One region of the Acetobacter tropicalis genome, then DNA from elsewhere that is predicted to be linked to it. Evidence: riboswitches for the same ligand, from Rfam matches in the RefSeq annotation. Region 1 holds a riboswitch; the other holds the start of a gene.
What was found. A riboswitch is a leader RNA that binds a small molecule or an ion and turns the genes downstream of it on or off. The one in region 1 is predicted to bind S-adenosylmethionine.
Positions count from the first base shown of each region.

Region 2: it holds a riboswitch for S-adenosylmethionine, as region 1 does, so the genes downstream of both, metZ (O-succinylhomoserine sulfhydrylase) here and QWU00_RS04990 (threonine aldolase family protein) in region 1, are expected to answer to the same signal.

Region 1 is NZ_JAUYUW010000001.1:1,095,394-1,110,296, forward strand. It holds gene QWU00_RS04945 (M16 family metallopeptidase) at 1-1,238, opposite strand, end outside; gene QWU00_RS04950 (Hint domain-containing protein) at 1,435-3,174, shown strand; gene QWU00_RS04955 (LysE family translocator) at 3,214-3,939, opposite strand; gene QWU00_RS04960 (hypothetical protein) at 4,062-4,241, opposite strand; gene QWU00_RS04965 (hypothetical protein) at 4,734-5,036, shown strand; gene QWU00_RS04970 (FAD-dependent oxidoreductase) at 5,259-6,503, shown strand; gene QWU00_RS04975 (c-type cytochrome) at 6,503-7,033, shown strand; gene QWU00_RS04980 (Hint domain-containing protein) at 7,240-11,664, shown strand; gene QWU00_RS04985 (trimeric intracellular cation channel family protein) at 11,687-12,286, opposite strand; gene QWU00_RS04990 (threonine aldolase family protein) at 12,322-13,353, opposite strand; SAM-I-IV-variant riboswitch at 13,399-13,508, opposite strand; gene QWU00_RS04995 (hypothetical protein) at 13,719-14,117, opposite strand; gene QWU00_RS05000 (nicotinamidase) at 14,299-14,877, shown strand.
Region 2 is NZ_JAUYUW010000001.1:653,222-668,124, reverse strand. It holds gene QWU00_RS02970 (FUSC family protein) at 1-2,043, opposite strand, end outside; gene QWU00_RS02965 (metallophosphoesterase family protein) at 2,361-3,509, shown strand; gene QWU00_RS02960 (AAA family ATPase) at 3,506-6,232, shown strand; gene QWU00_RS02955 (carbohydrate porin) at 6,216-7,676, opposite strand; gene moaB (molybdenum cofactor biosynthesis protein B) at 7,880-8,434, shown strand; gene QWU00_RS02945 (DJ-1/PfpI family protein) at 8,427-9,008, shown strand; gene QWU00_RS02940 (POTRA domain-containing protein) at 9,075-9,734, shown strand; gene folE (GTP cyclohydrolase I FolE) at 10,041-10,655, opposite strand; gene apaG (Co2+/Mg2+ efflux protein ApaG) at 10,697-11,170, opposite strand; gene metZ (O-succinylhomoserine sulfhydrylase) at 11,346-12,548, opposite strand; SAM riboswitch at 12,662-12,741, opposite strand; gene QWU00_RS02920 (nucleotidyltransferase domain-containing protein) at 12,884-13,339, shown strand; gene mutT (8-oxo-dGTP diphosphatase MutT) at 13,399-14,385, opposite strand; gene QWU00_RS02910 (aromatic ring-hydroxylating oxygenase subunit alpha) at 14,378-14,903, opposite strand, start outside.

The sequences.
Region 1 (14,903 bases):
GCCAGAACGGCCCGGAGTTCAGCCTGATAGGGGGCTGGGTCAGCGCCACGGGGAAAAGAAATGGACGCTGTGATGGAGCCGCGGGAGGGATAGCCCTGATAGAGAAACGCCGTGCCCAGACTTTTACCGTCCAGCCCCAGAATGCCCAGCTTGCTGCGACTGTTGGCAATAGCATCTGCCATGACGATCAAGGCGGCAGCATCTGACTGGCGCAACCCCGGAGCACGCCAGCCGACGGTAATGCGCCCGATTGCGGAATCCGTTGGCGCGGTCAGGGTGCGGGCGGTGGGAAGAGCGTGGTCTGTGTCTGTTGGTGTGCGGACTGGAACAGGACGGGATGGTACGGCGCCAAAAGCTTCCCGCACCTGTTTGAGGGCTGCCGTAGGTTGCACATCTCCGACAACAAACAGGATGGCGTTATTTGGTGCGTACCAGGTCTGATAGAACTGGCGCAGGCGGTCCGTGGTTGTGGCGTCAAAAGACTGGCGCGTGCCCAGAGGAGACCATGCAAACGACGTGCCATCATAGACTGCGTTTTGAAACTGCTCCCGTGCGCGAAACTGGGACAGGGAGCGGTCTCTGGACACTTCCTGTTCAATGGCCCCGCGTTCCCGCGCCCATTGGGCCGGGTCAAACGAGAGGGCGCGCATCCGATCCGCTTCCAGATGCAGGATAACGCCCAGATCAACAGGGGCGATATTAAACTCGTATTGTGTCTGCTCATAGGAAGTGGAGGCGTTGGCGTTATTGCCCGTGGCCTGACAGATACGTGTGAGTTGATCACTGCTGAGCGTGGGCGTGCCACGGAACATCATATGCTCCAGCGCATGCGCCGTACCGGGAAAATCGGCTGAAGCGGCACTGGAACCTGTCAGATAGATCAGCCGCGTGGCCACCATAGGCGCGAGTGCATCCCGCACGATAACAACCCGCAGCCCGTTGGGAAGGGTGGTCTGCACCACGCCGTCTGCCGCCAAGGCGGGCCCGGCCCAGCCAATTGCAGCCCATAACACCCCTATCTGAAAGTGTTTGATCCAGCACATGACTCCCCCCTTGCCCAGCCCACCTAACACCGGCCGCCAACGGAAGAGTATCTGAATTCTGTTATGGTTTTGTTGCTGCCCGTAGCCTGAAAACACATTTGTGATCATGGCCAATGGAATGGGGGTAAAACCGGCCTTTTCGTGCGGCCTGTTTCTGACTTTAGGGCGCGCCATTTTGTGGTGACTGGTCTTCACTGCCCACGCACTTCCGGAAGAGTGCCTGTTGGAAGAGGCACTTTTGCTTTTCCTTTTCTTTTAAGGGTTCCCTCGAAGTGAGGCTTTTTTAGGTTTGGAAAAATTAAATATATTTAAGGACCAAATTACTCCTGTTTGTCACGTTTATTTGATAATGATGCGGAAAGCGACGTTTGTTAGGAAAGAATTTACGTCTATGGCGATTTGGGTTGGCACAAGCACTACGATCAATAAAAACTGGTCAAATAGTGCAAACTGGACGGATCTAATGGGGTATCAGGCAACTGAACCCACAACATATGAAGACATTACGTTGAATAATGATGCTGTGGTTGGGCTACCTGCATCTTTTTCTACGTCAGGCACACTCACTGTTCACGGCAATGCCACACTCAACAGCGCAGCCAACGGAAGCAGCCTGACTTTTAGCAATGCCTCTGTGGCTTCGGGTAGTAAGCTGACACTCAATGGTGTTTCCACCAACTTTAGCGGGGGGGCCACCGGGGCTGGCTCCATTACCTTGGAGAACGGAGCGTCCCTGAAAAGCTCCAATGGTAAAGTCATTGCCCCTACGGTTGTTTTCAAGCAGAGCGCGGATGCTTCTGGCACGGTTCATGGCAACACGTTGACTATAGATTTTAATGGAGCAACGGCTGATCAGATTCCCTCCATTCAGAACCTGAGCACGTATGACAGGATTGTTATTGCCGGAACTGGCTCTACCACCACGAATCTGAGCCTGACGCCCAACGGAGATGGAACGTATTCCCTGATTGGAACCATTCCAGGTTGGGGAAACAAGATTGTTGTGTTCTCCAAGTCTGTCACGCTGGCGGGCAAGCTGACCCCGAGTGACTTCACATTCCCGCACGATGGCACGAACACCATGGTGGCATGCTTTCTGGCTGGCAGCATGATCCGCACACCGGCGGGCGATGTTGCGGTTGAAGAAATCCGTGTGGGCGATGACGTAGTGGCTTACGTAAACGGTGAAGCCGTAGTGCGCCCCGTTGTGTGGGCCGGGCGTAAGCGCGCCACCGTGCAGACGCATCTGCCCGATGATGAAGCCGGGTATCCGGTGCGGGTAAAGCAGAACGCCATTGCGGACGGTGTGCCTTACAAGGACATGCTGGTGACACCCGACCATTGCCTGTTTTTTGAAGGCCGGTTTGTGCCTGTGCGGATGATAGTAAACGGAAGCTCGATTTTTTATGAGCGGAGTGTTCTGTCTTACGATTATTACCATATTGAGACAGAGCAGCACTCCGTTATCATGGCTGATGGGATGCTGACGGAAAGCTATCTGGACACTGGAAACCGGCCCAGCTTTCAGCAGGATGGAACGGTGGCGCGCCTTGGCAGCCGTGCGCTGGACTGGGCGAAGGATGCTGCGGCACCGCTGGAGGTTTCACGCGCGATGGTGGAACCGCTCTTCCACGCTCTTGCCGCGCGGGCGGGCGGTACCACACATGGCACGAAGGCTGTTACGCAGGATGCAAACCTGCACCTGCTGACCAATACGGGGGCTGTGGTGCGGTCTCTGCGTGAACAGAACGGCCGTCCAGTGTTCCTGCTGCCCGCAGGCACGCGCCATGTTCAGGTGATTTCCCGCGCCAGCCGTCCGGCGGATGCGATTGGCCCGTTTGTGGATGATCGCCGCCTGCTGGGCGTGCTGATTGGTGAGGTCACGCTGCTGAATGCGCGTGGGCAGCATACTGTGCGGGAGCATCTGACAATGGCTGAACTACCGGGCTGGTATGGTCAGGAAGAGGCTCCCATGCGCTGGACCAATGGCCATGCCCATCTGCCGCTGACGGGTTTGCCAGAAGACAGCCTTGCACAGAACGGGCCAACCCTGCTGATGCTGGAAATTGTTGCGGGAGGCCCTTATCTGGTGGAAGCCGCTGGCCAGAAGCAGACCGCGCACTGCGCCTGAGCTTTAATGCCCACTGACACGGTGGGCATTAAAAGAGCGCTACAGCCGACCGCGCAGCAGGACACCACCGAAACCCATGAAGACAACGCCGGTTATGCGATCAAACAGTTTGCGCAGATCCGGCCGTTGCAGCATGCGGGAGAGGCTGGTTCCGCCAAAGGCGTAGAGACTGTACCAGAACAGTTCCAATGCCAGAAAAGTGAGGATCAGCACCAGAAACTGTGGTGCGCGTGCCTCATGCGGGGAAATGAACTGTGGGAAAAAAGCTGTTGCAAACAGCAACAGTTTTGGATTGCTAAGCCCCACAAAAAATCCATCACGCCACAGAACACGCATGGAGAGATGGGGGTTGGCCATGGCGGCGGAAAGTGTTTCTGCACCGCCATGAGAGCCCTGCTCGGCAGGCACCAGAGAGACGCCGGTATTTTCTGATACGCCGCTCCCCTCCTGCATGGTTGCTGGTGCATCTTGCGGCACGGCCCCTGCCCCACGCCATGCCTTGATGCCCAGATAAACAAGATACAAAGCGCCTGCCACACGCAGCACACCAAACAGATGGGGGGCGGCTGTCAGCGCGGCCCCCAGCCCGGCGGCGGAAAGGCCAAGCACCACCACCAGCGCGCTCAGGCAGCCGGCCATGGTCATAGTGCACCGCTTGATCCCGACCTGTGCGCTACGGTTGAGCACATGCAGCATGTTAGGCCCCGGAACGGCACAGAGAAAGAAAACGATACCGCTAAATACCCACCATACATGCCAGGACATGCGCTGCTCTTTCCTGTTTTTGCATATTGAAAGCGCATCGTATCGCACAGTCTGGAAAAATGCCATTTCCATGCGGCATATGGGAGAGAGGATGGCCCCCTTTTTCTGAGAGTAGTCTCTTTTTAGAACAGGGCGCGGTCAGGAATAGTGCCTTCATCGGGCGTAATATTGGAGACAATGCTGTTCAGAGAGAGCTTTCCGTCCGGGCCGGTCATATCTCCGCACTCGCAACCCGACAGGAGAGGAGCCACGGCAAGTATAAGCAGGGCGAGACAGAGCGTTTTTTTGTGTGTTCGGGTCATTTCTGTTCTCCCCTCAGGTTTTACAATATGCCCTACGGCGGCAACGCTTTCCCTGCGTGCAGGCCCGTTTGGTTGCGGCGTCTGCCAACAGCCTGGGGGTATCTTGAGGGCCTTTCTTGGAGTGTTTGAGCGGCCTGTATAAGGGAGTGCCTAAGTAAATCAATAGAATAAACGAAATTTTTTAATCATTACTTTATATGTATTTATAAATCCAATTTATGATGAGCATTAACTTCAGAACAAAAAACTTTTCTATTCGTTGAATTGCTCTGATGTCATAAGGCATACAGGCTCTGCCAGAACGGCTTTTATCGCCTGGAGAATAAGGAGTGTCTGGCTGCTTATACCGAAGACAGCATAGCCTATGATCTGCGTCTGGCAGACGATTGGCACGGTTTTCTCCCTCTTGCGGCAGAAGAAGAAACGTGTGCGCAAGGGTGGTCAGCTTTACAGAACAACGCCCTTCCCCCTTTCTTCCTGAACGTGAGACGGATGATGCCGCCAAGCAAAATAGCCCCCTTGCGGGATGATTTACGCCACAAGCCTCTGCCGGGCACAGCAGCCTTCATACAGGATCAGGCGGATCAGGATTGCCGGGATCTTGCGGCCATAAGTGGGCTTTTACGCAGGACCTCTGCCGGGATCACCCCTATTCTGCAACGGTTGACCTTCAGGACCCTGCCGCTGGCGGCGCTGGAGAGTTGCACCCTGCTGGATGCGCTGGCAGAAGAAATTGACCGTGACGATGTTACGACCGTGCAAGACCATGCCGAGGCGCTTTGCGCGGCACGGTAGACTGAACCGGGGCTGAACGGAAGAAGGAGCCTATCACGGGCGCGTGCTTGGCGCTTCGGAAATTCGTTGTTTTTCCGCAATTTTTTTCTTGATGAACAATTCTGGAATAATCCTGCTTTTTCGCTCTTGCGTTGTGCTCGGGATAAGGGAATTCTGAGCGGAACAGTGTGGCCGGAGCGGCTTCCGGTTTGTGCAACCTTTCGGATGTAAAGACCCCCTATCTTGAAACGAAGAGATCTGTTTGCGGGCTCACTGGCCCTTGGCGCACTGGCGGCGCGCTCTGCCTGGACCTCCATTCCGGCGGCGGCTCAGGCCCTGCACCGCACCGCCCCACCGGGTTCCGTACCGCACCTGACACCCATGCGGGTGCATGCGGACCAGATTGCGGATATCAAGGTCTGCCTGCGCCCCTTCCGCCCCATGGGCCCACGGCTGGATGTGGAAAAGATTGGCGATAAGACAGTCATCCACAATTACGGCCATGGCGGCAGTGGGTGGTCTCTGTCCTGGGGTTCGGCTGATATTGCTGTTGGCAAGGCTGCCGCCACGCTGGACAAGAAAATTGCCGTGATTGGCTGCGGGGTGATTGGCCTGACCTCCGCCCTGACAGCCCAGCGCGCCGGGATGGATGTGACCATCTATACCAAGGATCTGTTGCCGCACACGCGCTCCGTACGGGCGAACGGAAGCTGGACGCCGGATTCCCGCGTGGCGCTGACCAAACCGGCAGGGGACGCTTTTCCGGCCCTGTGGGAGCAGATGGCCCGTTATAGCTGGAAAACCTATCGGGATTATCTGGGCCTGCCGGGCAACCCGATTGATTTTCGGGATAATTACATCCTCTCGGACATTCCATTTGACCAGAAGCATTTCCCGCCGCCGCAGCCCGGTGCCGGGGATTACAGCACCACGGGCAAGCCGCAGCACACCTCCGAATTTGCGGATTATGGCGATCTGATCCGCGATATTATTCCCAACCCTGAGGAGATTGACCCGAAGGACAACCCTTTTCCCGTAGCGCATGCGCGCCGGGCGAACATGATGATGTTCAATTTTGGGGCCTATGGGCATCTGCTTTTGTCTGAATTCTATCAGGCTGGCGGGAAGATTGTGATCCGTGAGTTCCATAACCCCGGAGACCTGAAGAGCCTGCCTGAGAACGTGATTATCAACTGCCCCGGCTATGCGGCGCATGATTGGTGGCAGGACAAGACCCTTATTCCCGTGCGGGGGCAGACCACCTGGCTACCGCCGCAGGCTGATGCCCTGTATGGCGTGGAGTATAAAGGAGCGGCCCTGCTTTCCAAAACCGATGGGGTAATGGTGCAGGCGCTGGATTTCAGCCATACGCTTGGAGAAATGGTGGGCGTAGGCAACAGTTTTGAACATGCTGACCGCTCTGAGGCGGAAAAGGCGATCGGGATATTTGAGGATCTGTTCGCGCGCATGGGTAAGGAGCACGTCTGATGCGCATGATGGAAAAGATGCGCCCTGCCCTATTTGGGGTGTTGGGCCTTACCGCACTGGCAGCCGGGACCATGAACATGGGTTGCGCACAGGCTGCCCCGCATGGTGCGCGGGTTAAATCCAGCTCGTCCGCAGGTCTGCCTGCTGCCAGCTATACAGCCGAACAGGCGGACCGGGGGGCGGAAACCTACAAGGAAGCCTGCGCGGTCTGCCATGGCCCGGCGCTGGGTGGTGCGTTTGATGCGCCGCCACTGAAAGGCCGGTTTGTGGCCAACTGGTCTGACGGGCCACTGAGTGACCTGTTCACCTATATGTCCGGCGCGATGCCCCTGTCCTCCCCCGGTGCGCTCTCGGCTGAGGACAACGCGGATATTCTGGCGTTCCTGCTCCGTGAAAACGGTGTTGCTGCGGGCAAGACGGCCCTGCCCACCACCGCAGCGGCACTGGGCAAGGTGCGCTTCCCCAAGGTGGATGTGCAGAAGCAGCCGCCTCTGGCCCCGGAAACCACGCCTGGCACCGCGCCACGCTGAAAAACCGTAGCGACGGGAGGGGACACAAAAGAGGTCCTCTCCCCCTCGGTTCAGTATAACGATCTCAAGGGCCTAACGCCCATGCTGCGCAAAAAACGCATGGCAATGAGACTGTCATGCGTTTTTTTGACGACTATAGGTTACCAAATCTATACAAATAGTTCATTAATTCCAGATCATCTGATGTCGCCTGCTCTGGAATCCTCATGTCTGACAGCACTTCCTCCTCTCTCATTATTGCCTCTGCCCAGTCTTCTTCTGGTCTGATTATCAATGATGATCAGATTTTAACGGTTCAGGCAGGTGGCACTGCCATTGATACCCAGCTTGATCCTTCCCTGCGCCATACAGCAGATGATGAAGACACAGGCGGGGAAGAGGATGTTTACGGCAGCAGCCTGCGCACGCAGGTAAATGATGGAGATCAGGAGATTTATTCCGGCGGCGTGAGTATCAGCGCCACAGTCGGCAATGAAGGAACCGTATGGGTTGATGGAAGCGGCACGACGTCTGCACTGGTAATTTCCAGCGGAGGCTCAGCCGAGATCGGGAATGATGAGAGCGCTTTTGCCCCAACGGCCACAGCTTACGACACGACCGTTCTTTCCGGCGGCAACTTCTTCACCGACTACAATGCCATTGTAAACAACACGACCGTCAGGGGCGGCGGTTATATGGAACTTGCGGACAAAGGGGCCGTAGCATCCAGCGTTGTTGTACAGTCCGGCGGGGTGCTCCTTGTTGATTCAGGAAACACCGTACAGAACGCAACAGTTGAAAGCGGAGCCTTCTTTTTTGCCGAACCCGGTGCCTCGGCCAGCAATGTTACCGGCAGCAGCGCTGGGTATCTGGTCACCACCGATAATGACGTGATTGAGCAGATGGGCTTCATGTCAGGCAGTGCCCCCATTCAAACTGTTGATCTGTCTGATCTGCCCAACCCTGATGATGACATTCTTGAACTTCTGATTACGCCCGATACGGTCATCAACTCTTTAACCTTGACCAGCGCTACGGAGATCCAGAATTACGGGACGCTGTCGAGTATAAAATACACAGCGTCTGGCGAGGATCAGACGGAAGTTGATATTTTATCGGGCGGGCGCCTTGCCAGTGGCGTTCTGACAGCAGCAACCACAGACACCAGCCATAGTGCTTCTGACGTTCTGATGAACATTCACGTTGCCAGTGGTGGATCAGCCTCGTCTCTGGTGATTGAATCCGGCACGGTCCTCACGTTGGATGCTGGAGCATCCGGCACGCAGCTTTCTGCGGGAATGGGCGGAAAAATTGAAAACAGTGTTTTCTCATCCGGCACACAGATCGGGGTTGATGGCGGCATAACGAGCAGCAATGCCTTCTCCAACGGGACGACCGAGACAATATGGGGTGGCACCACCACCAATGACACCTTTCTCTCCGGGGCTAACCTTTATGTAGAGCAGCCCAGTGTTTTTACCTCTTCTGGTGCGGTTCCAACTATTGTTCGTCACGACACGTTCACAGATGCGGGGATGGAGTTGAACCGTTCCGTCTCTGGAGAAATAGACCATAATACGTTTATAGGCAGCCACGCTCTGGCCAATATAGACGATGACCCGAACGCCGTTATTTCCGCCAACACCTATTTGTCTGGAGCAAGCCTCTATCTTGGCGGCAGTGGGACCACCACCACCGGAGACATATTTGAAAACGGAGCACTAGAAGATCTGACATCTGGAGCAAGTGTCTCTTCGCAAACCTTTTCCAATGCATCCCTCGAAATGCAAAATGCCAGTGCCTCTGATCTGACGCTCGTGAACGCGTCTCTAGACGTTGGAGGTGGCAGCATCATCAAAAATACTGAAATTACCTCAGGCACCACATTGGGGCTTGGGGACGCTGATTTTGAAAATGTTACGATTGACGAAGGGGCTATCCTCACCCTCCCTATGGATGAAGCCCAGGTAAGCATAGAGGATGGTGTCCTTTACAGCACCAACTACGTTACCAATGCTGTAAGCCTTCTGAAAATCAAAGGACATGGTTCTTCTTTCAAACTGGAGACTTATGGGGATTCCGGCAACCAGCAATACATCCTTGAAGAAGGAACACCCTGTTACTGTCGTGGCACGCTTATTGAGACTGATGCCGGAGAGGTTGGGGTTGAAGCTCTGAAAATTGGAGATTTGGTCAAAACCCGTTTCAATGGGTACCAACCCATCCGCTGGATTGGGCGGCGCGCCTATTCCGGGCAGTTTGCTACGGGGAACCGAGATGTGCTGCCTGTGGTGTTCAAGGCTGGCGCATTGGGATGCGATGCGCACGGCCATGCGCTGCCCCGGCAGGATCTGGCTGTTTCTCCGCTGCATGCCATGTATCTGGATGAGGTTCTGGTGCCGGCAGTGCATCTGGTAAACGGAACATCCATTGTGCAGGCAGAGGCCATGGATGAAGTGGCCTATTTCCATATTGAACTGGAAAAGCACGACATCATTTTGGCAAATGGTGTGGAATCCGAGACCTTTGTAGATGATGGTTCGCGCGGGATGTTCCACAATGCGGCTGACTATGCCCGGCTTTATCCGGATGCTCTGCCAACCCCCGCCACATATTGCGCGCCCCGTGTGGAAGAAGGCCAGACGCTGGAGATCATTCGCCGCCGCCTGAACACACAGGAGACGCAGACTCCCCCTGCGACGGGACCTCTGGAAGGCTATCTGGACGTTGCCACCCGCACACATCTGCGCGGGTGGGCCCGTATGCCCAATAGCCGGACGCCGGTACGCCTGCGCATTCTGGATAACGGCAGAGTGCTGGGAGAAGCGGTGGCCGATCAGGCGCGTCCGGATGTAGGCGATAACTGCGGGTTCAGTTTTGATATTCCCGGAGGGTTAAGCCCCTTTGTGCGGCATGTGCTGGAAGTGCGCCGCACGGACGATAACGCTGCTATCGGGCACAGCCCCTGGATAATGGATATGGCCGCGCACAGCCCCGTGCATACCGTTATTCCCGTGCAGCCCAGCGGGCCGCTGAACGGGTTTGTGGACTGTGTCAGTCATGAAAACATCGCCGGGTGGGCTTATAATCCTGAAAAAACGGATGAACCTGTCGCGTTGCAGATTCTGGATAATGGCCAGCTTTTGACGACCCTTGTGGCAAATGGTCTGCGCCCGGATGTTAAACGGGCTGGGGCCTGCCCCACGGAGCGGTGCGGGTTCAACGTGCTTCTGCCTGCCAGTCTTTCCCCTTTCACGCAGCATGTGATTGAAATACGGCGGGAACAGGATGGCGCATTACTGGGCAAACCCCATGTGCTGCCTGCGGCCACTGCGTTTGACCACACAGTGGAAAAAGCGGTGGAAGAGGCTGTGGCCGCCGCCGCAGGGCAACCACAGCAGGACGATGTGCTCCACTTTCTACTGGCGCAGGCCGAGCGCCTGAAAAGCGCACGCGCCGCACACCAGAGCGGTATGGCAGCGCACCGTATTTCTGCAGCACGGCAACGGCGGGCGGCAACCCCTGCCCCCACTCGCCGCAAGCGTATGCTGGTTATTGATACGCGACTGCCTGACGCAGGACGGGATGCGGGCTCCTGCGCAGTACTCTCCCACATACGGGCCTGTGCTGCTCTGGGGTATGAGATCAGCTTTGTGGCCGCAGACCAGATGCTGGAAGGGACCAGCACTTTGAAAACGTTGCCACACGTGCAGGTTATGACCGCACCTTTCTATTCCTCTGTGGAAGATGTGCTACGCAGGCAGGCTGATAGCTTTGACGTTATTTATCTGCATCGGGTGGAAACCGCTGCACGCTATACTGGCTTGGTACGCCAATTCCAGAAACGGGGACGCGTCCTTTACAGTGTGGCCGATCTGCATTTTGTCAGGCTGGCACGGCAGGCACAGGTACAGTGCCGCCCGGAACTGCTGGCACAGGCCCGGCGTATGAAAGACACAGAATACAGCGCCATGCGGCAGGTGGACGCCGTGATCAGCCACTCACCGGAGGAAGCGGCGCTGCTGGCCGATATGCTGCCCCATATGCCTGTCCATGTGGTACCTTGGGCTGTAACTGCCCGCCCCCGTGTGCCAGCCTATGCGCGCCGGCAGGGAGTTATCTTTGTAGGCAATTATGGCCATGCCCCCAATATTGACGCAGCACGGTGGCTGGTAACCGAAATTATGCCCCATGTATGGGCTACAGCTCCTCATATCCGCTGCGTGTTGGCTGGTGCTGAAATGCCCGACACGATACGGGTTCTGGCGGGACGTAACGTGGACGTGGTGGGCCATGTACCGGATCTAACCCGCGTATTTGATGGCGCTCGCCTGAGTGTGGCGCCGCTGCGCTTTGGTGCTGGTATAAAAGGGAAGGTTCTGGACAGTCTGGCTTCGGGCCTACCCTGTGTCATGACGCCTGTAGCGGCAGAAGGTCTGTTCCTGCCTCAGACTTTGCAAAACCTGATCGGGCAGGATGCAAAAACGCTGGCTGCGCTTATTGTGGCTGCGCACGAGCAGGAGGCTTTCTACAAAACGGCCTCCAAGGCTGGGCGGCAGTTTGTGCGGGACCAGTTTTCCGAACAGGCGGTGCAAGACGCACTGCGTGCGGCCGTGAACCCGGCCGCCGCACGCTTGCAAAAAGTGATGTGAGCGGAGCTTACTGACCGGTTTTCTACCGCCGGTAAGTCGGCAGATTCAGGCCGTGGCGGATGGCCGCGCCACGCAGGAGGAAACCTGCGGCGAAGGAGATGCCTGTGGCGGCCACCATGGGCAGGCCGCAGGCGGTCAGCCCCACATAGCTGCCAGCGGAAAGAGCCGCCGCCGTTACGTATAGTTCGGGCCGAATGACGATAGAAGGCACATTGGCCAGGACATCGCGGAAGATGCCGCCCATGCAGGCGGTGACCACGCCCATAATGGCGGCAGGCACCCAAGGGATGCCGTAAGCCTGTGCCTTGGCTGCCCCATAAACGGCATAGGCGGCAAGGCCCATACCATCAAACCAGTCTATGGCGTGACGGGGCCAGAGGCGGGCTGGCGTGAACCACACCAGCATGGCCATGAGCAAACAGACCGCCAGTGGAGTGGAAGCGTGCATCCAGAAAACAGGTGCGCCTATCAGCAGGTCTCGCACCGTGCCACCACCCACGCCTGTAACCGCCGCAAAGAATGCGAAGGTGACGAGGTTCTGCCGGGCATGGGCTGCCTGCAATGCGCCGGAGATGGCAAACACGCCGGTAGCCACAATATCCAGGCGCGGCAGGGCCGACATGGAAAACGCCTGGATGGCGAGTAAATGCTCTGAGATCATACACTACAGGCAGCAAGATCAGCCGCCAGTTCATCCACACGGGCGGGGTCTGCATCCCACGCGAACATGAAACGCGCGCCGCCGCCAATAAAGGTATAGAAGCGCCAGCCGCGTTCCTGCAGGGCGATGAACACCTTTTCCGGCGCACGCAGGAAAACGGCATTGGACTGCACCGGAAACATCAGTTCCAGCCCCGGAACGTCACGCACGGCATGGGCCAGACGGAGCGCGCAGCTATTGCCATACGCACCATTACGCAGCCATGCTCCGCTTTCCAGCAGGCCAACCCACGGCGCAGACAGGAAGCGCATTTTGGAGGCCAGTTGCCCGGCCTGCTTGCAGCGGTAATCAAACCCTTCGGCCAAAGCATGGTCAAAGAACAGAATGGCCTCACCCACGGCCATGCCGTTCTTTGTGCCGCCAAAACACAGCACATCCACGCCTGCTTTCCATGTCATGTCGGCCGGGGTGCAACCAAGGGCGGCGCAGGCATTGGCGAAGCGGGAGCCATCCATGTGCAGGCGCAGGCCCAGTTCCCGGCAGGTGGCGGAAAGGGCGCTAATTTCCTCTATCGTGTAGAGTTCGCCCGTTTCCGTGGGCTGGGTAATGGTGACGGCGCGCGGCTTGGGGTAGTGGATATCTGTCCGGCAGGTGGCAAGCGTGCGCACATCCTGCGGGGTGAGTTTGGCGTTTTCCGTGCGGGCGACCAGCAGCTTGGAGCCGTTGGAGAAGAACTCCGGCGCGCCACATTCATCCGTTTCCACATGGGCGAAAGAAGAACAGATTACGCTGTTATAAGACTGACACAACGCGGCCAGCGCCAGCGAATTTGCAGCGGTGCCGTTGAAGGCGAAAAAGACCTCGCAATCTGTTTCAAACAGGGTGCGGAAGGCGTTGGCGGCGCGGGTTGTCCACTCATCCTCGCCATAGGCGGTGAGAGAGCCCTCGTTGGCCTGTTGCATGGCCTGCCACGCTTCCGGGCAGATTCCGGCGTAGTTGTCACTTGCAAATTGCTGGCTCACACTCATGGTCCTTTCTGACGTGCGGCTCCGGTAGCGAGGAGATGAGTGTGTGACTATGCCCGTTTTTGCCGGTCTGGCCACATCCCTTCACGTTTGTGAAGGCACCACCTTGCCGGGAGCAGGTTGGTGTCAGGCGACAGGCCTGACTCTTGATGTCTGGGCGGTGCAGTAGCAGAAGCGCGGGCGGCCCGCAACAGCCACTTTGCGGAGCGGAAGCCGGACTTGCATTCACGTTGCCACAGGCAGCATGGAGCCAGCCCCCATATGGCTGCAATCAGGCAGCGCCTCGCATCGCGGACCGGCCCTGCCACTGGCGGCAGGACTGATGGAAGGGGTGAGCCCTTCTTGCCCGTTTGCCTGAAACGCGCGCTCTAGACTGCGCCAGTAGCGTTCAGCAGAAGCTTGCACTTCACGAAGGACGTTTTATCCCGAAAGATGAACAGCAGATAGTAATCCAGCGAGCGGCTGCGGCGTTTGGAAGTATGCGCGTAGAAGGGGAACACATCAAACGGGCCTTCATACCCTTCTGGCACCGCACCGGCTGCGGCCTCGCTGGCCAGGAGGGTCTTGACGCGAAAGAGCGGGATATAGACGTGCGTTGCCCCGGCGTTCTTGCGAACATGCCACAGGTTTTTCCGGAATTTTCTTAACCTGTCAGGCAGGATGAAGATCATGTTTTCTTCAATGAAGCGTTCATCGGGGCTTTCCCGGCGCAGATACTGCATATCCTCGGGCATGTCACAGAAGAAATTGTAGCCCTGAATCTTCATGGTCCTGCGTGTGTCTTTCCTGCTCTGGTATGTTGTGTGTTCCATAAACACCACAGGGGGCAAAACAGCAACATAAGCCCGAACATGGCCGCGTTTCCGCCCGGCCCTGCGTGATCTTTCCCTTGGGGCCAAGGGCGGGTAGCCTGCGGAGGTGTCACAGCATTAACCAAGGAACCGAACCATGCGTGCAGGCCCGCAGGACGCGCTGATTATTGTTGATCTGCAAAACGATTTTCTGCCCTCCGGCCGCTTGCCCGTAGCCAATGGAGACCGGATTATTCCAGTAGTGAACCGGCTGGCCGCCCTGCCCTTTCAGGCCGTGGTGGCCACGCAGGACTGGCACCCGCAGGATCATTGCTCCTTCCCGGCCCAGAACGGACCGTGGCCGGTGCATTGTGTGCAGGGCACGGAGGGCGCGGAACTGGCTGCCCTGCTGCGGCCAGAGCCCCTTACGGCGATATTCCGCAAAGGCATGGCGCAGGATGTGGACAGCTATTCCGCCTTTGCCGACAACGCTGGCCAGAACCCCACGGGCCTGAAAGGGTTTTTACAGGAACGCAGCATAACCCGCATTTTTGTGTGCGGACTAGCATACGATGTGTGTGTAAGCCACACGGCACGGGACGGCATGGCGTTGGGGTTTGAAACCTGCGTGGTGGCCGATGCCTGCGCCAGCGCCGTAACGCCACCGGATGACGTGACAGCCAAGCTGCGCGCCGAAGGCGTACAGGTGGTGCGGGCCGAGATGCTGATGGGGTGAGGCTGGAGCGAAGCCAGAAAAAAGCC
Region 2 (14,903 bases), 440 kb from region 1:
ATACAGATGCAGGGCCGAGCGGTTATGTTCCAGCAGCCGGATGGCCCCCACCATGGCGGAGACAGCCGCCAGCGCTGTGGCCATCTGGCCATGTGGCAGGGTGATGCTGTGGTCAAGCAGCAGGCGGGCCTTGTGGCGCATGCGGTAAACGGCGGCATCAATATTGTAGATGATGGTGGAACGGTAGGCGGCCTCCGCATCCGCACGGATAGCGGGGATGGTGGCGGCACGTTGCAGATGGCGGCGGGCACGGGCCAGTTCCACGTTCAGTTCATCCAGACTGGAAAGCCGCATGAACACGCGGGTCTTGGCCTTGTTGGAGGGGAGATAGCTGTTCCATTCCAGAATACGGCACAGGCGGTCATAATGGCGGCTGATCAGGGCGGAGCCTGCCTGTTCTCCATGCCCTTCAAACTGGAGCCGCAGATCATGCCCGATGGTCAGCGCCACGCGGAAGCGGCGGCGGTTGGCCGAAGGAGGCAGCAGCAGCACCAGTGAGATGAAGATGATGATGGCCGAAAACAGATAGAGCACATTGCGGTCAATAAAGGCCGAGGGCTCGTAATTCTGTTCGTTCGCCACGCCCAGAATGACAAAGAAGAACACGCCGGCGTTGAACCCCACGGTGGCGGTCTTGGGGTTGAGCAGCAGCAGGCAGGCCGCGAAAATAACGGGCAGAATGGCCATGGCCAGAAACGGCATGTCCGCGCCGTGCGGCAACACGCCAAAATTGATGACTGCCGCAACCGCAACGGCCAGAGGGGTGCCGATCAGCGCCCCCATGCCAAAGCCGCGGGCATTATAGGTGGTGGCCGCCAGCGTAAGAATAATGGCCACCTGAGACAGCGCCGTATAGGTGGCCGGAATATCAGAAATCACGCACAGCCCGGCAGCGACCGTAAAGCCGACCAGTGTGCGCAGCCCGGCCAGCAGGGCGGCAATCACGTCCTGATGTTGGTCAATTTTCAGGTCGGGCGCAGTTGTGCGGGCGCGGCGACCGTTCTCGAAGGCATCAATCCCGTCCGCGGCCCAGCGGGCATCAGAAAGGAGGGCCATGGAGCGTTCAATCAGCCATGCCTCATCCAGCGTCGGCCCGCGGGAGAGTTCCTCGGCATGGGCTTCCCGCGCCAGATCTTCCAGATCATGCACGGCCTGACGGGGAGAAACGACGGGTGTGCCATCTCCAAAAGCTGTGCGGATATGGTTGAGCACCGGGCCGGAAATTTCTCCGCGCCGCAGAACAGCGGCAATGGCGCGGCTACAGCTCAGCATTTCCAGCAGGGCCACCATGGCGGAGCGTGCTCCGGCCAGCCGCACATGGGCATCGGGCAGTTCCGTTTTGGCGAAGGAGGCCTGAGACGTCAGGGCGATGATCTCGCCTGCCAACCCGGCGCAGGCTGTCTCATCAGGAATGCCGTGGCCCGCTATGGCTTCACGCGCAATGCGCTTCACCATGTCTGCGGTGCGGTGGAGGTTGGCGGCCAGTTTTTCAAAGGCGGTGGGAGAGCCAAAAAAGTCGTTCACGGCGGCAGTGGCGGCAATCCCCACGATAATGGCGGACACGCGGTTAACCGTGACATCAAAGGCGGCTGCCGGATTATCAATGCAACTGATGCCCACAATGGCCACGGTGTAGCCGGAGAGCATGGCGGCATAGGCGCGGAAATCTTTTTCCAGCGTGCCGATAATGGTGCACAGCGTCAGCCACAGCGCCACGCCCCCCAGAAACACGCCGCGCTCCTGATTAAAGCAGGCGGTAAGGAACAGGGCAACAAACGCGCCGATCATGGTGCCAGCCAGCCGGTAAACTGCCTTGGAGAGCACCTGCCCGCGCAGGGGCTGCGCCAGAATCATCACGGTTACGGCGGCCGAACCGGGTGAGGACAGTTGCAGCCAGAAGGCTGTGCTCAATGCCAGCACAGCGGAAAGCCATGTGCGCAGGCAGAACAGGAACCAGCCGGGCGGGAACATGCCTCTTGGCAGAGGAAGACGCACGCCTTTCCAGAAGCCGACAGTAGAAGCGGCTGGGTGTTGTATACTCATCCTTTTTCCGCCCGTGCCGCTTTACTCGGAACCATTTGCGCCAAACCTGCGCGACTCAAACTCGCCAGTCTCCCGAATCCTGTTCGTATAAAGTCTATTAAATTAAAATATAAACTCTGGCGTGATGCCTGTAACGCTGGTCGGGGTTGCGTGGAATGCGCATGACTGGCCTGTTTTGGTTTGAGGGGAGGCGTAACCCTAGAGCCCACAGTCTTTTATGGCGACTGAATAAGGTGTCACAAAGGCGCACCCGCCATGGTTTTCTTCTTCGGAATGTGATGTTCAAGGGAAGGAATAAGGCCGGATGGGATCATGTGATGAAATTTGTGCACACGTCTGACTGGCAGATTGGCCGGACATTCCGTTTTGCGGATGATGACACTCTGGGCGCCCTTCAGGCCGAGCGGGTAGAGGTTATCCGGCGTTTGGGGCAACTGGCCCGGCAGGAAGGGGCTGCCCATGTGCTGGTTGCGGGGGATGTGTACGAGCATGAAACCCCAACCGAGAAAACCCTGCATCAGCCCATGGAGCGTATGCGCCAGTTTGCCGATGTGCAATGGCACCTTATTCCCGGCAACCATGATGCGGATACACCGGAAGGCGTCTGGGCCCGGCTGCTGCGTGAGGGAGCCGTGCCGGAAAACGTGACGGTGCATCGGCAACCCGGCCCCGTTCGGCTGGTGGGGGCTGAAGAGGCATGGTTGCTGCCTGTCGTGCTGCAGCGCCGCCATGTGCTGAGTGATCTGACGGCTTATATGGATGAAGCGCCCACCCCGCCGGATGCCTTGCGGATTGGCTTGGCCCATGGCTCGGTAACCGGCTTTGGCAATGGAGAGGAAGCCGAGCATAATCCGGTTGCCATAGACCGGGCCAGAAAGGCGGGGCTGAGCTATCTGGCGTTGGGAGACTGGCACGGGTTCTGCCAGATTGATGCCCGCACGGCGTATTCCGGCACGCCGGAGACAGACCGTTTTGGGGCCGGTGGTGGCGGTGGCGGCGAGGCGCTGGTGGTAAACCTGCGTGGCCCACGCGCCGAACCAGAGGTTACCCGGCACAGAACCGGGCGTTATGTCTGGAAAAAGTTTGAGGATGTGACCTTAACCAACGCTGAGGATATTCACGCGCTGGAAGCCCGTGTGCGTGGTGTGGCACCGGATAATCCGGGGGCTGTTCTGGTGTGGCTGGTGGTTTCCGGTTTGCTGACTGTGGACGATATGGCGCTGTATGAAAGCACCATCATCCGCCGTTTGAGCGGGGCGGTGGCGTGTCTGCGTCTGTCTGGCGCGCCACAGCTTTCCGCCGGGTTGGATGATCTGGAACGCTTTGGCCCCGGTGGGGCCGTGCGCACGGCGGCGGAGGTGCTGCTTGAGCAGGCGCAGGGCGGAGGAGAGGAAGGCGCAGTGGCGGCCGATGCATTGCAACGGCTTTTTCTGTTCTGGAATGAAGTGGGAGGGCAGGCAGCATGATCCTGACTGATGTGCAGGTGGAAGGGTTTCGCCGTTTTGCTTCGCCGGTAAGGCTTGATGGGTTGGGGCCGGGGTTAAACGTGCTGGCTGCCCCGAATGAAGCCGGAAAATCCACATTGTTGCTGGCGCTGCGGGCCGCGTTGACCCTGCGCCATTCTTCCAGAAGCAGCGTGATCAAGGGGTTTGCACCCTATGGCGGAGGCGCGCCTCATGTGGCCCTGAGTTTTACCTGGAAGGGTATGGCCTGCACGCTGGAAAAACGGTTTCTGACCAAAACCTGCGCGCGGTTGCGGCTGGGGCCGGAGCAGTTTGAAGGGGATCAGGCGGAAGAAAAGCTGCGGGATCTGCTGGGGTTGGCGGACGCAGGGAAAGGCGAGGCCGCAGGGTTATGGAATGCGTTGCTGGTGGGGCAGGGAGAAAGTTTTACCCAGCCAAACCTGAATGAGGCAGGCCATGCCAGTTTGCGGGATTGCCTTGAACAGGGCGTGGAAAAAGCCGTAGGCGGTGCTGCGGCCAGTGCCGTACTGGCTAAAGTGCGGGACCGCCTGCTTCTGTTGCAGACAGCCTCCACAGGGAAACCGACTGGCCGCTACAAACAGGCGTTGGAGCAGGAACAGGCCGCACAGGACCGTTTGCAAACTCTTGAAGCGCGTAAAGCGGCGTTGGAGGAAGATCTGGTGGCGCTGGAACAGGCGCGCCGCATCCTGCGGGAGCAGGAAGACCCGGAGCGCAGGACGCATGAAGAAGCCGCGCTGAAAGAATTGCGCCTTGTGCGGGACAAGGTGCTGCGGCTGGATGCCGAGGAACACGCCGCCCGTGCGGCACTGACCGCTGCCATTACGGCCTGTTCAAGCGCGCGGCAGGAACAGGAAAGGCGGCAGGAAAATAAGGTAAGGCAACTGCACCTTGAGCGCGCGTGTGCCGAGAGCCAGCAGACGCTGGATGGGCTGGCGCAAAAGGTGCGGCAGGCCCGGCGATGCCTTGATCTGTGTCGTCAGAAACGGGAACAGGCTGAACAGCATCACCAGCACCGCAGACAGCAGCGTATGGTGGCGGCCCGGCACGCGACGTTGCAGCAGATGCAGGACACGTTGGCGCAGGAGCGGGCGCTTTTGCATCGTGCGGAAGCCGCTTTTGCGCGGCTGGAGCAGGAACAGGCTATTCTGGCGGCTCTGCGTGTGGATGAAGCGAGCATCCAGCGTATGCGCAAGGCCGCGCGGCAGCATGAGCAGGCAGTTGCCTTGCTGGAGGCAAACGCCCCTGTTCTGAGCATGGCCCTGCTGCCCGAAGCAGCGCAGCGCGTGACGTTGAACGGCGCCCCTTGCCGTGAGGGAGAAATACGCCTGACCGCCACCACTACCGTACAGATCGAAGGTGTCGGGCAGTTTCAGATCACACCAGCCCGGCAGGAACAGGACGATGTGCAGGGTAAGGTTCAGGCCACCCTTGCCCAACTGGAAACCCTGCTGCAACAGGCTGGCTGCCAGAATGTTGTGGAGGCCGAGCACCGTTTTGAGGAGCATCGACAGGCGGAAGTTCGTCTGGTGGAAGCGCGTGCTGCCTACAGGGCGACATTGCCAGACGGCACCGATCTGGCACGCGATAACGGCGGCCAGGCGCTTGCGGCGTTGCGCAAGACGATCATGCAAAAGGATGCTGATCTGGCGCTGGCCCGTAAGGAAAATATTGCCGAGGGAGAGGGGGCTACAGTCGACGCTGACGGCGTGCCGCCGTGTGGTGCTGATACGCTCCTGACGCCTGATCAGGCGGCTGAGGCCGAAGACCAGGCCGCGCGCGAGGCCGAGAATGCTCGTCACGCCGAACGGGATGAGCAGGCCGCCTGTGCCGTGCTTCAGGCTGAACAGGACAAAGCGGACGCCGCGTTGCGCGCGCTAACGCAGGCGCTGGAGCATCTTCAGCGTGAGCAGGCCGTGAGCGTGGCGCGGGAAGCAGATGAGGCTCTTGCCCAACGGGCTGAGGAGGCGCAGCGTGCGCAGGCCACCGCACAGGCCCGCGTGGAACAACTGGCGCAGGCTCGGCAGGAGGAACAACCTCTTTCCGTGGTGGAAAGCGGTATCAGACGGCGCGAACAGGCTCTGGATACGGCTCGGACCGCCATCACCCGGTTGCGGGAAGATATTCGCGGGCGGGAAACCCGCGTCCGTCTGGCAGAAGGCGAAGGGGTGGATGAGCAGATAGCCGAGGCCCGCCGTGCGGTAGAGCGCCTGCGCCTTGAACGCGAGGGCTGTGAACGGGAGCGGGCAGCACTTGTGCTGCTGCAAAACACGCTGGGGCAGGCAGAGCGAACCCAGACCGAACGCTATCTGGCCCCGTTACGGCGCACCATTCAGCCAGCTTTTTCGGCCGTTTTTCCGGGTGCCAGCGTGGCGTTTGATACAAGTTTCGGGGTGGAGGCGCTTACACGTCGGCAGGCGGAGGAGTTCAACAAGCTCTCGGATGGCACGCAGGAGCAGATTTCCGTTCTGGTGCGGTTGGGCTTTGCAGAACTGCTGCATGCGCGGCAGGGCAGCAGCATTCTGGTGCTGGATGATGCCCTGAGCTTTTCTGATTCCCTGCGGCTGGAGCGCGTGTTTGATGTGCTGGCTGATGCCGCCACACGCTTCCAGATTCTGGTGCTGACCTGCCGGGCAGAAACCTTTGCAACGCTGGGTGGCAGGGCGTTAACCCTGCAACCCTTGGCGGAGTTTACAGAACCACGTTGAACTGAAGCGCCATAACGGCGGCATCATGGAAGGTGGTGGTGCCGCCGGGGCGGTTGATATACTGGAAGTCCGGCTGAAGGGTCAGCCCGTTGGCCACATGGGCGTTATAGAAGAATTCGTAAATGTTTTCGTGCGACTGCACGCCCCATACCTGCCCCCACTGGTTGGACTGGAAGGGCTGGCCACCAAAAATGGAGGCTTCCTGCTGCAAGGCCACCGTGCGGCTCATGTTCAGCCACTGATACATAACGCCAATGCTGTCCAGCGGGCGGCCCCATGGCTTTCCGGTTTCCAGCATGCCGGTCCAGATATGGTGGGACATGGCGGTGGTTTTGCCGTCCGTCCACATATAGCCAGCCATGGCGATCAGGCCGTTGGTGGGGCCTTCTCCGTTGCGTACAAGCATCTGGTCTGCATGCACCCAGGCGCTGGCACGGCCTGCATGGTAACGGGCAGGCTGGCCGGTTAGCACCCATGGGTTGCCGTTCACGTCCTCATACAGATCCTTGTATTTGGAGTTATCGTAGCTGTACCCGGCCTTGTAATGGCCTACCAGCTTGTCCTTGCCGAAGGACGGCATCCAGCCGATTTCAACCGGGGTTGAAAATTTGCCCAAGCCGTCCTGTGCCCATGCCCAACCGGAAATACCACCGTTGAAGGCATGGGGAGAAACGGCAAACAAACCAGCCATAATATAAGTGTCATTTGTAGGCATGACACGAGCAACAGCACCCAGGTTGCCGGAGGGCCAGTCCCGGTTGCCTTCCGTGTATTTATTAGGGGCGGGGTTACCGCACACCGCCACGTTCATATACATACAGTAGAGGGGGGAGGCGGCAAAAAAGCTGCCAACCGGAATCCAGCCTGCACTGATGTCCAGATGATTATTCAGGAAGGAGTGCTCCCCATACAGATAGACAAGATGCGCCACCACGTTCCCACGCGCACCGTAGATCTGCTGCACACCGCCAATGGAATCACCAATGTAATCCGTGCTCAGGTTCCGCCCGTGGCCGTTCACCACCATCATGTGGGTCCAGAACCCGTCCATAAACTTGGTGTTGGTCAGCTTGCCCCAGTCAACATCCAGTTCCACCCCAACCTGCCCGGCGTTGGTGACCCCCTGCTTGCGGCCCCCCTTGAAGTTGCCAGCCAGTTCTTCATGCACGTCAGCCAGAATATGGATGCCGTGGTCCAGCAGCCAAGGCTGCGCGCCCCACCAGTCCCCAAAGAAATGGTTGTGGCCATAGGGAGCGGAAAACAGTGGACCGGGATCTTCAACAGGGCTGGCTTCATTATTGGCTTCCAGACTGGGCCAGAGCCCGACTGAACTGTTGCCGCCCGTAAGGATCTGGGCATGAGCCTGACTGGAAAAGGCCGAAACAAGCAGACAGGTAAGGGAAAGCGCGCAAAAGGAAGACAGGCCAGGAGAAGAGAGTGCCATGATGTGTTGATTTTTTCTCGTGGATAAAGAAACTTTGCCGAAGAAAGTTTTCGTTTTTGGTTGGGGCGGTGTTCGGATTAAAACATTTTTACATGGTTTGGTTCCCAATGAACGTGTTTAACGGTGAATTTAGGGCGCTGGTCTGCTTTTTTTGACGAGTGATGCGTTGCTGCATCAGAAATAAAGGGAATGACCCCACTCTTATGAGCAAGATTGATACAACCCGCCCGTTTCTGCCGGTGCGTATTGCAGTGATGACCGTATCGGATTCACGCACACTGGAGACGGATACATCTGGCCAGGCGTTGGTCTCTCGTATTGAGGCCGCAGGCCATGTGCTAGCGGACCGCACGATTGTGCGGGATGATGTGCAACAGATTACAGAACAGCTTAGAAACTGGATAAACGATCCTCTGGTTGATGTTGTCATAACCAACGGCGGTACAGGTGTGACCGGCCGGGATGTGACGCCCGAAGCGTTTGAGGACGTCCTTGAAAAGCGCATTGAAGGCTTTGGCGAACTTTTCAGGATGCTATCCTACAGGAAAATTGGCACGTCCACAATCCAGTCACGCGCGCTGGCGGGTGTGGCGAACGGCACCTACCTGTTTGCGCTGCCCGGTTCCACGGGTGCTGTGAAGGACGGATGGGACGATATTTTGGTGTTTCAGCTTGATAGCCGGCACCGTCCCTGCAACTTTGTGGAACTGATGCCCCGCCTGCGGGAACACCTGAGCGAAGGAGACCACCATGGCTGATGATGACGTAAAACTGCTGATGCTGGCAGGCGACTATGTTGAAGATTATGAAATCATGGTGCCGTATCAGGCGCTCCTGATGCTGGGTTACAAGGTGGATGTGGTCAGCCCCGGCAAAAAGGCAGGGGACAATGTGATAACCGCCATTCATGATTTTGAGGGCGCGCAGACTTACAGCGAAAAGCGCGGGCATAATTTTACGCTCAACGCCACGTTTGAGGATATTGATACCGATGATTACATTGGGCTGATTATCCCCGGTGGCCGTGCGCCGGAGCATTTGCGCATGAATGCTCGCGTGATTGAGATTGTGAAAGCCTTTGCTGATCGGCCTCTGGCAGCCATCTGCCATGGCGCGCAGCTTCTGGCCGCAGCGGATATCATCAAGGGGCGCAAGGTTTCTGCCTATCCGGCGTGCCGCCCGGAAGTAGAACTGGCGGGCGCGACCTATGCCGATATTCCGGTAACGGATGCCGTCACCGATGGCGAACTGGTGACAGCGCCCGCATGGCCTGCGCACCCCGCCTGGCTGGCCCAGTTCCTCACGGTTTTGGGAGCGTCAGTCTCTATTTAGTGCATTGGCATCCCCATCCTGTTGTGCATCATGACGCGTGTTTTTAACAGGATGGAGCCAGTTTTAATGCGTAACGCCGTACCCTGTGCCGTAATCGGGTTTGCTCTTTTGGGGGCAGCCGTTCCGGCATGGGCGCAAACGCCAACCTCCGTTCCGCCGTCTGATGCACCATCCCAGACGCCGCAGGGCAAGGAAGCTACCGCGTTACCGCCCGTCAATACGCCCTTGGTGCTGAAGCAACTGACCATTGAGGGCAACCAGCGCATTCCCTCAAACCGTCTGATGGCGGCAGTGCCCTTTCATGTTGGAGACACCATTTCCCAATCCCGCATTACCGAGGGATTGCAGGATGTGATGAAAGTCTACCAGCAGGAAAATGTGGGCGGAAAATTCCACCAGAACCTCAAGATCAACGGCAAGGACGTGATTGTAGAGTGGACGGTTGAGGAAACAGGCGCTGCTGCCGAGCCTGCTCGTCCGCTCAAGCTGGAAAGTGCGGACTTTACCGGCAACTTGCATATTTCTGGTGCGGCTCTGCACAAAGCGCTCCACATCCAGCCGGGCCAGACAGTTACGCCAGCAGAAGTGCTGAGTGATGAAAAAGCCGTGCAGGCCCTGTATGTGAAGAAGAATATCGGTGTGACGATTGTGCCGGAAGTGCGCTACCCGCATCATGATGATCGCGTGGCCATTACCTATCACGTGACCGAAAAAGCTCCCGACTGATCAGGAGGGCTGGCTGAGGCAGATATACCTGCCCGGCCCGGTGTTCCACACGTTTGTCTAAACAGGTTATGGCAGGCGTGAGGAAGGATTTCCTTCTGACAGGGCAACGGCGTTTCAAGAAAACGCAAACTGGTGCCAAGGCGGCGGCGTCCCTTGGAAAAGAGGAGACGGGCTACTTTGACCGTGGAACTTGTCTCGGGAAAAAACAGGCGAGGGGCCGATGTGGCCCTTTTTGGGCTTAAAAAGCCCCTGCCTTAAGGAAGAAAAGGCCTGCCAGACAGATCAGGCAGGCCTTTCAGTCGTTTCTCAGTATTCGCAGGCGCTGGGACGATTGAGCATGGCCATCAGTTCGCGCCGCGTGTCAGAATTGGTGCGGAACACGCCCAACATGCTGCTGGTAACCATGGACACACCGGGGCGATGCACGCCGCGCGTGGTCATGCATTCGTGGCTGGATTCAATGATAACCGCAACGCCATGAGGTTCCAGCACATCGTTGATGGTGTTGGCAATCTGGGCGGTCAGCCGTTCCTGAATTTGCAGGCGGCGGGCGAAGGCATCCACCACACGGGCCAGTTTGGAAATGCCCACAACGCGGCTACGCGGCAGATAGGCTACGTGAGCACGGCCGATAATGGGGGCCAGATGATGTTCGCAGTGGCTTTCAAACCGGATGTCCCGCAGCAGGACAATCTCGTCATACCCTTCCACTTCTGAAAACGTGCGTTCCAGCAGGGAACGAGGGTCTGTTTCATACCCTTCAAAGAATTCTTCATACGCACGCACCACGCGGGACGGGGTATCATGCAGCCCTTCACGGGTGGGGTCATCCCCGGCCCAGCGCAGCAGGGTGCGAACGGCCTGTTCGGCTTCCGTGCGTGACGGACGGTTATCGTTTTCGGGCAGAGAGTCGCTGCTCATGCCAAGCTCCAGCATATGTCTTGTGGAATGAAGGGGTGGGTCTAATGGATCTGCCGGATCTGAAACGGGCTATCCAGACTGAAGGCCGGAATGGCGATTTCAAACCGGCGGCCTGAATTGAGGTCGCGCATGTGGTAAGACCCACGCATGAATCCGCCGGCCGTGGTGAGGGACACACCAGAGGTATAATCAAACCCGTTCTGCGGACGGATGACGGGCTGTTCACCCACCACGCCTTCTCCATGCACATATTCTGTGCGGCCGGAGGCATCCGTGATGTGCCAGGTGCGTTCTGTGAGTTGCACAGTGGCGGAGCCTGCATTTTCAATGCGAATGCGATACACCCAGCAATACATGTGCTCATCAGGTTCAGACTGGTCGGGTAGCCAGAACACTTGCACACAGACGCGCACATCCTCGGTTACGGCCTCGTAGGCCGGAACTGAAGAGAAGAGTTCGTTCAAGGCGTCTTCCGGATCATGGGACATGGGCGGTGAAGCCGACCAGTCGGACATGGGTTCTCCTGCTCCTGATGCGTGGAATGGCGTGTCTTGTGCACAAAAAAGAGGAAGGCAGTGCCAAAACAGGCTGCAACTGTGCTTTGCCCCTATCATGAACACGCGCAGCAGGGAAGCCGCCTGTGCCCTTTCTGCCACGGCGCGGCAGAAAGGGCGAGTAAGCTCGGTCTGTTTAGCTGCGGGGCAGGGCCGCTACGCCACGGGCCAGATCTTCAATCAGGTCTGCACTGTCTTCCAGCCCGACGGAGAAGCGGATGGCGCCATCGGAAATGCCAAGCCGTGCCCGTTCTTCCGGCCCGATCTTCATGTGGGTGGTGGTGGCCGGATGCGTCACCAGAGAACGCGCATCCCCCAGATTGTTGGAAATGGCGATGAGTTGCAGCGCGTTCATGAACGCAAATGCGCCTTCCTGCCCGCCTGCCACTTCAAACGCCACCAGGCTGCCGCCGCCAGACATCTGGCGCTGGGCCAGTTCATATTGCGGGTGATCCTTGCGGCCCGGATACCGCACGCTGACAATACCCGGTGCCTGCGCCAGATAATCAGCCACGGCGGCAGCATTGCGCGTCATGGCATCCACACGCAGAGAGAGCGTTTCTAGCCCTTTGAGCATGACCCACGCATTGAAGGGAGATAGCGCGTTGCCGGTATTGCGGGTGAAGGGCTGAAGTGTTTCGGTAATCCACTCCTTGGGGCCCAGCACGGCACCGCCCAGAACGCGACCTTGCCCATCAATGTGCTTGGTACAGGAATACACAACCACATCAGCCCCCAGTTCCAACGGCTTCTGGTAAATGGGGGAGGCAAATACGTTGTCTACCACAACCAGCGCGCCTGCCTTGTGGGCCAGATCTGCAATGGCGCGGATGTCCAGCACATCCAGCATGGGGTTGGATGGGCTTTCCAGCAGCACGGCAGCGGTGGGTTTGGAAAGGGCTTCTGCCCATGCGTTCAGGTCTGCCCCATCAACAAACACGGTTTCCACGCCGTAACGGGGCAGCAGGTTGGCCACAATCCAATGGCAGGAGCCAAACAGCGCGCGGGAGGCCACAACCCGTTCACCAGCCTTGACGTGAGAGAGCAGAGCGGAGGAAACCGCGCCCATGCCGGTGGAGGTGGCTACACAGGCTTCCGCGCCTTCAAGGTCGGCCAGGCGGCGTTCCAGCGCGGTAACGGTGGGATTGGCAAAGCGGCTGTACTGATAGTGCTCCACCTCACCCGTAAAGGTTTTGGCGGCCTGCTCGGCATTGTCATACACAAAGCCGGAGGTCAGGAACACGGCTTCACTGGTTTCACCAAATTCCGTGCGTTCCAGGCCTGCGTGCAGCAGGCGGGTTGCGGGGCGCCAGGTGGAAGGGGTCTTGTTTTCACTCATAATGAGGTATCCGGTTCTTTCCTGCTCATGATGGCCTGAAGAGAAGCACGGACAATGAGGTGTTTCCGCTTCAGTCATACTTGCTCATCTGACCGTGGAAACCATGGGACAGGACACGCCTGCCCAAAGCCTCTTTAGCGCGTCTGTTTTACCTCGCCGCAAGCCGGCCGTACAAATCACGAGGGCCCAGCGCGGGAAAATAAAAGCACCAGACAGAAATGGTTATGCGAACTGCTCTGTGTTTCGTCAAGAGTGGAATAGAGCGGCACCAGCGTTGTGCCGAGAGGGAGGCTTGATAAAAACCTTTACAAGCCGCCTCCGCAAAAGAGGATGGCATGAGCGTTTCAAGGAGAAAGCAGATGGATGCGCCCGCCGTATGTCAGGCTCTGGTCTCGTGGGCTTTGACACAGCCCACCGTTCAGGGCGTGGCTCTTGTCGGCTCCTATGCCAGAGGCGCGGCACGTGCTGAGTCTGATATGGACATCATGATCCTGACCACCGCGCCGGAAGGTTATCGTGAAAATGGCGCGTGGGTGCGGGATGTTGCATGGCCAGCAGAGATGGGCCTACCGCAGCAGATACAGGATGAAGGTCACGGTGCGGTCTGGTCCCGCAGGGTCTGGTTTGCGGCAAAAGGGGATGAAGTCGAACTGAGCTTCGGTTTGCCCTCATGGGCAGACACAACTCCACTGGACGGGGGCACCTATCGGGTTGTGTCTGACGGCTGCCGCATCCTGTATGACCCGGCAGCCTTGCTGGAAAAACTTCTCCGCGCCGTGCGGCAGAGCTGAGGAGAGAGAGATGTTCTCTCACCCACTCTGCGCCGCCTGATTGGCGGATACGGAAAAAGCTACAGCAGTTCCTGAAGAAGCGGAATAAACGGCAGATCAGCTTCGGGCATCTGATACTGACCGAGATCTTTTGGAGCAACCCACGCCAGCGCCTGTCCCTCACGCGGTGTAGGGGTGCCACTCCATCTGCGGCACAGATAAAGCGGCATCAGCAGATTAAAGGCACGGTAGCTGTGTGAGGCAAAGGTGAAAGGAGCCAGGCAGGCGCGTGAAACGTCCAGCCCAAGTTCCTCTTCCAGTTCACGGATCAGCGCGGCTTCCGGGGTTTCTCCGGCTTCCACTTTTCCACCGGGGAATTCCCACAGCCCGGCCATGCTTTTCCCTTCCGGGCGGCGGGCCAGCAGAATGCGGCCTTCCTTGTCAATCAGCGCCGCAGCGGAAACCAGAACAAGCCGTCGCACTGTGGCAGGCTCCGGGTTCGGGTGGGTGGTGTGATCCATGTCTGCGCGTGTCATTTCAAAAATCTGCACAGGGTAGTCCTTGCCCCGCGCCACAAACATCTGTTTGTCCGTGCCAATGGGCTTGAACCCAACGGTGGCAAGCACGCGGGCGGAGGCCACGTTATCTTCCGCAACAGTGGCGCGCAGGCGGGTGATATCCAGATTGGCAAAGGCCCAGCGCGCCACGCGGCCTGCGGCCTTGGAGGCAACGCCAGCCCCCCAGTAGGGGCGGCCAACCCAGTAACCCAGTACGCCAACGCGCCCTACCTGTGGCAGGGTTTCAATGCGCAGCCCCACGCAGCCCAGAAAACGGTCCTGCGCGTCCAGAATGGCAAAATGGTAGCCTTCCCGTGCCCGGTGCTGGTCAAGGGTGGAGGCAATCCAGTCATCCGCCAGTTCACGCGGGTAGGGAAAGGGCAGGCGGCTGAGCATGCGCACCACCTCCCAGTCATTGACCAGGCGGTGGAGGGCAGTGGCATCATCTGGCAGAAGGGGGCGCAGCCGGTAGGGCGGCGCCTCAAGCATCAACGAGACGATATCATGCATTTTTGGCGGGTGCGGGTGGAACCCCACATTCTGCCAGCAGCCCCCGCAGGGCGTTGATGACAGGGAAGACCTCCACATTGTGGTCTCCGCCCAGTTCGCGCCATGCGTTCTGTTCCAGTTCCACAATTTCACGGTCTTCGGCAAAAATCCGTTCCGTGAAGGCGACAAGGAACGGCCATGCCAGTTCCAGAACACCCGGCATTTTGGGCCGCTTGACGGAGAGCAGACCAAACGTGCGGTTCGTCAGTTCCTCGGCATCCTGCGGGGTATAGACAATCCACAGGTCCATCACCGGGTCTTCATCGCCCGTCTGGATGCGCAGGGTCTGATACGGATATTCCGTGCGGATGGTCATGACATCGCGGTGCTGGAACTTCTCGGAAGAATCCCGCCGCTCGCCAAAAATCAGCGCTTCACCCAAAGGCTGCTTGCCGCTTGTGCGGGCAAAGGAATAACGCGCTTCCACCAGACCGGCTTCGCGTTTCTGGCCCAGAAAGCGCGGGCGCATCTGGCCCATC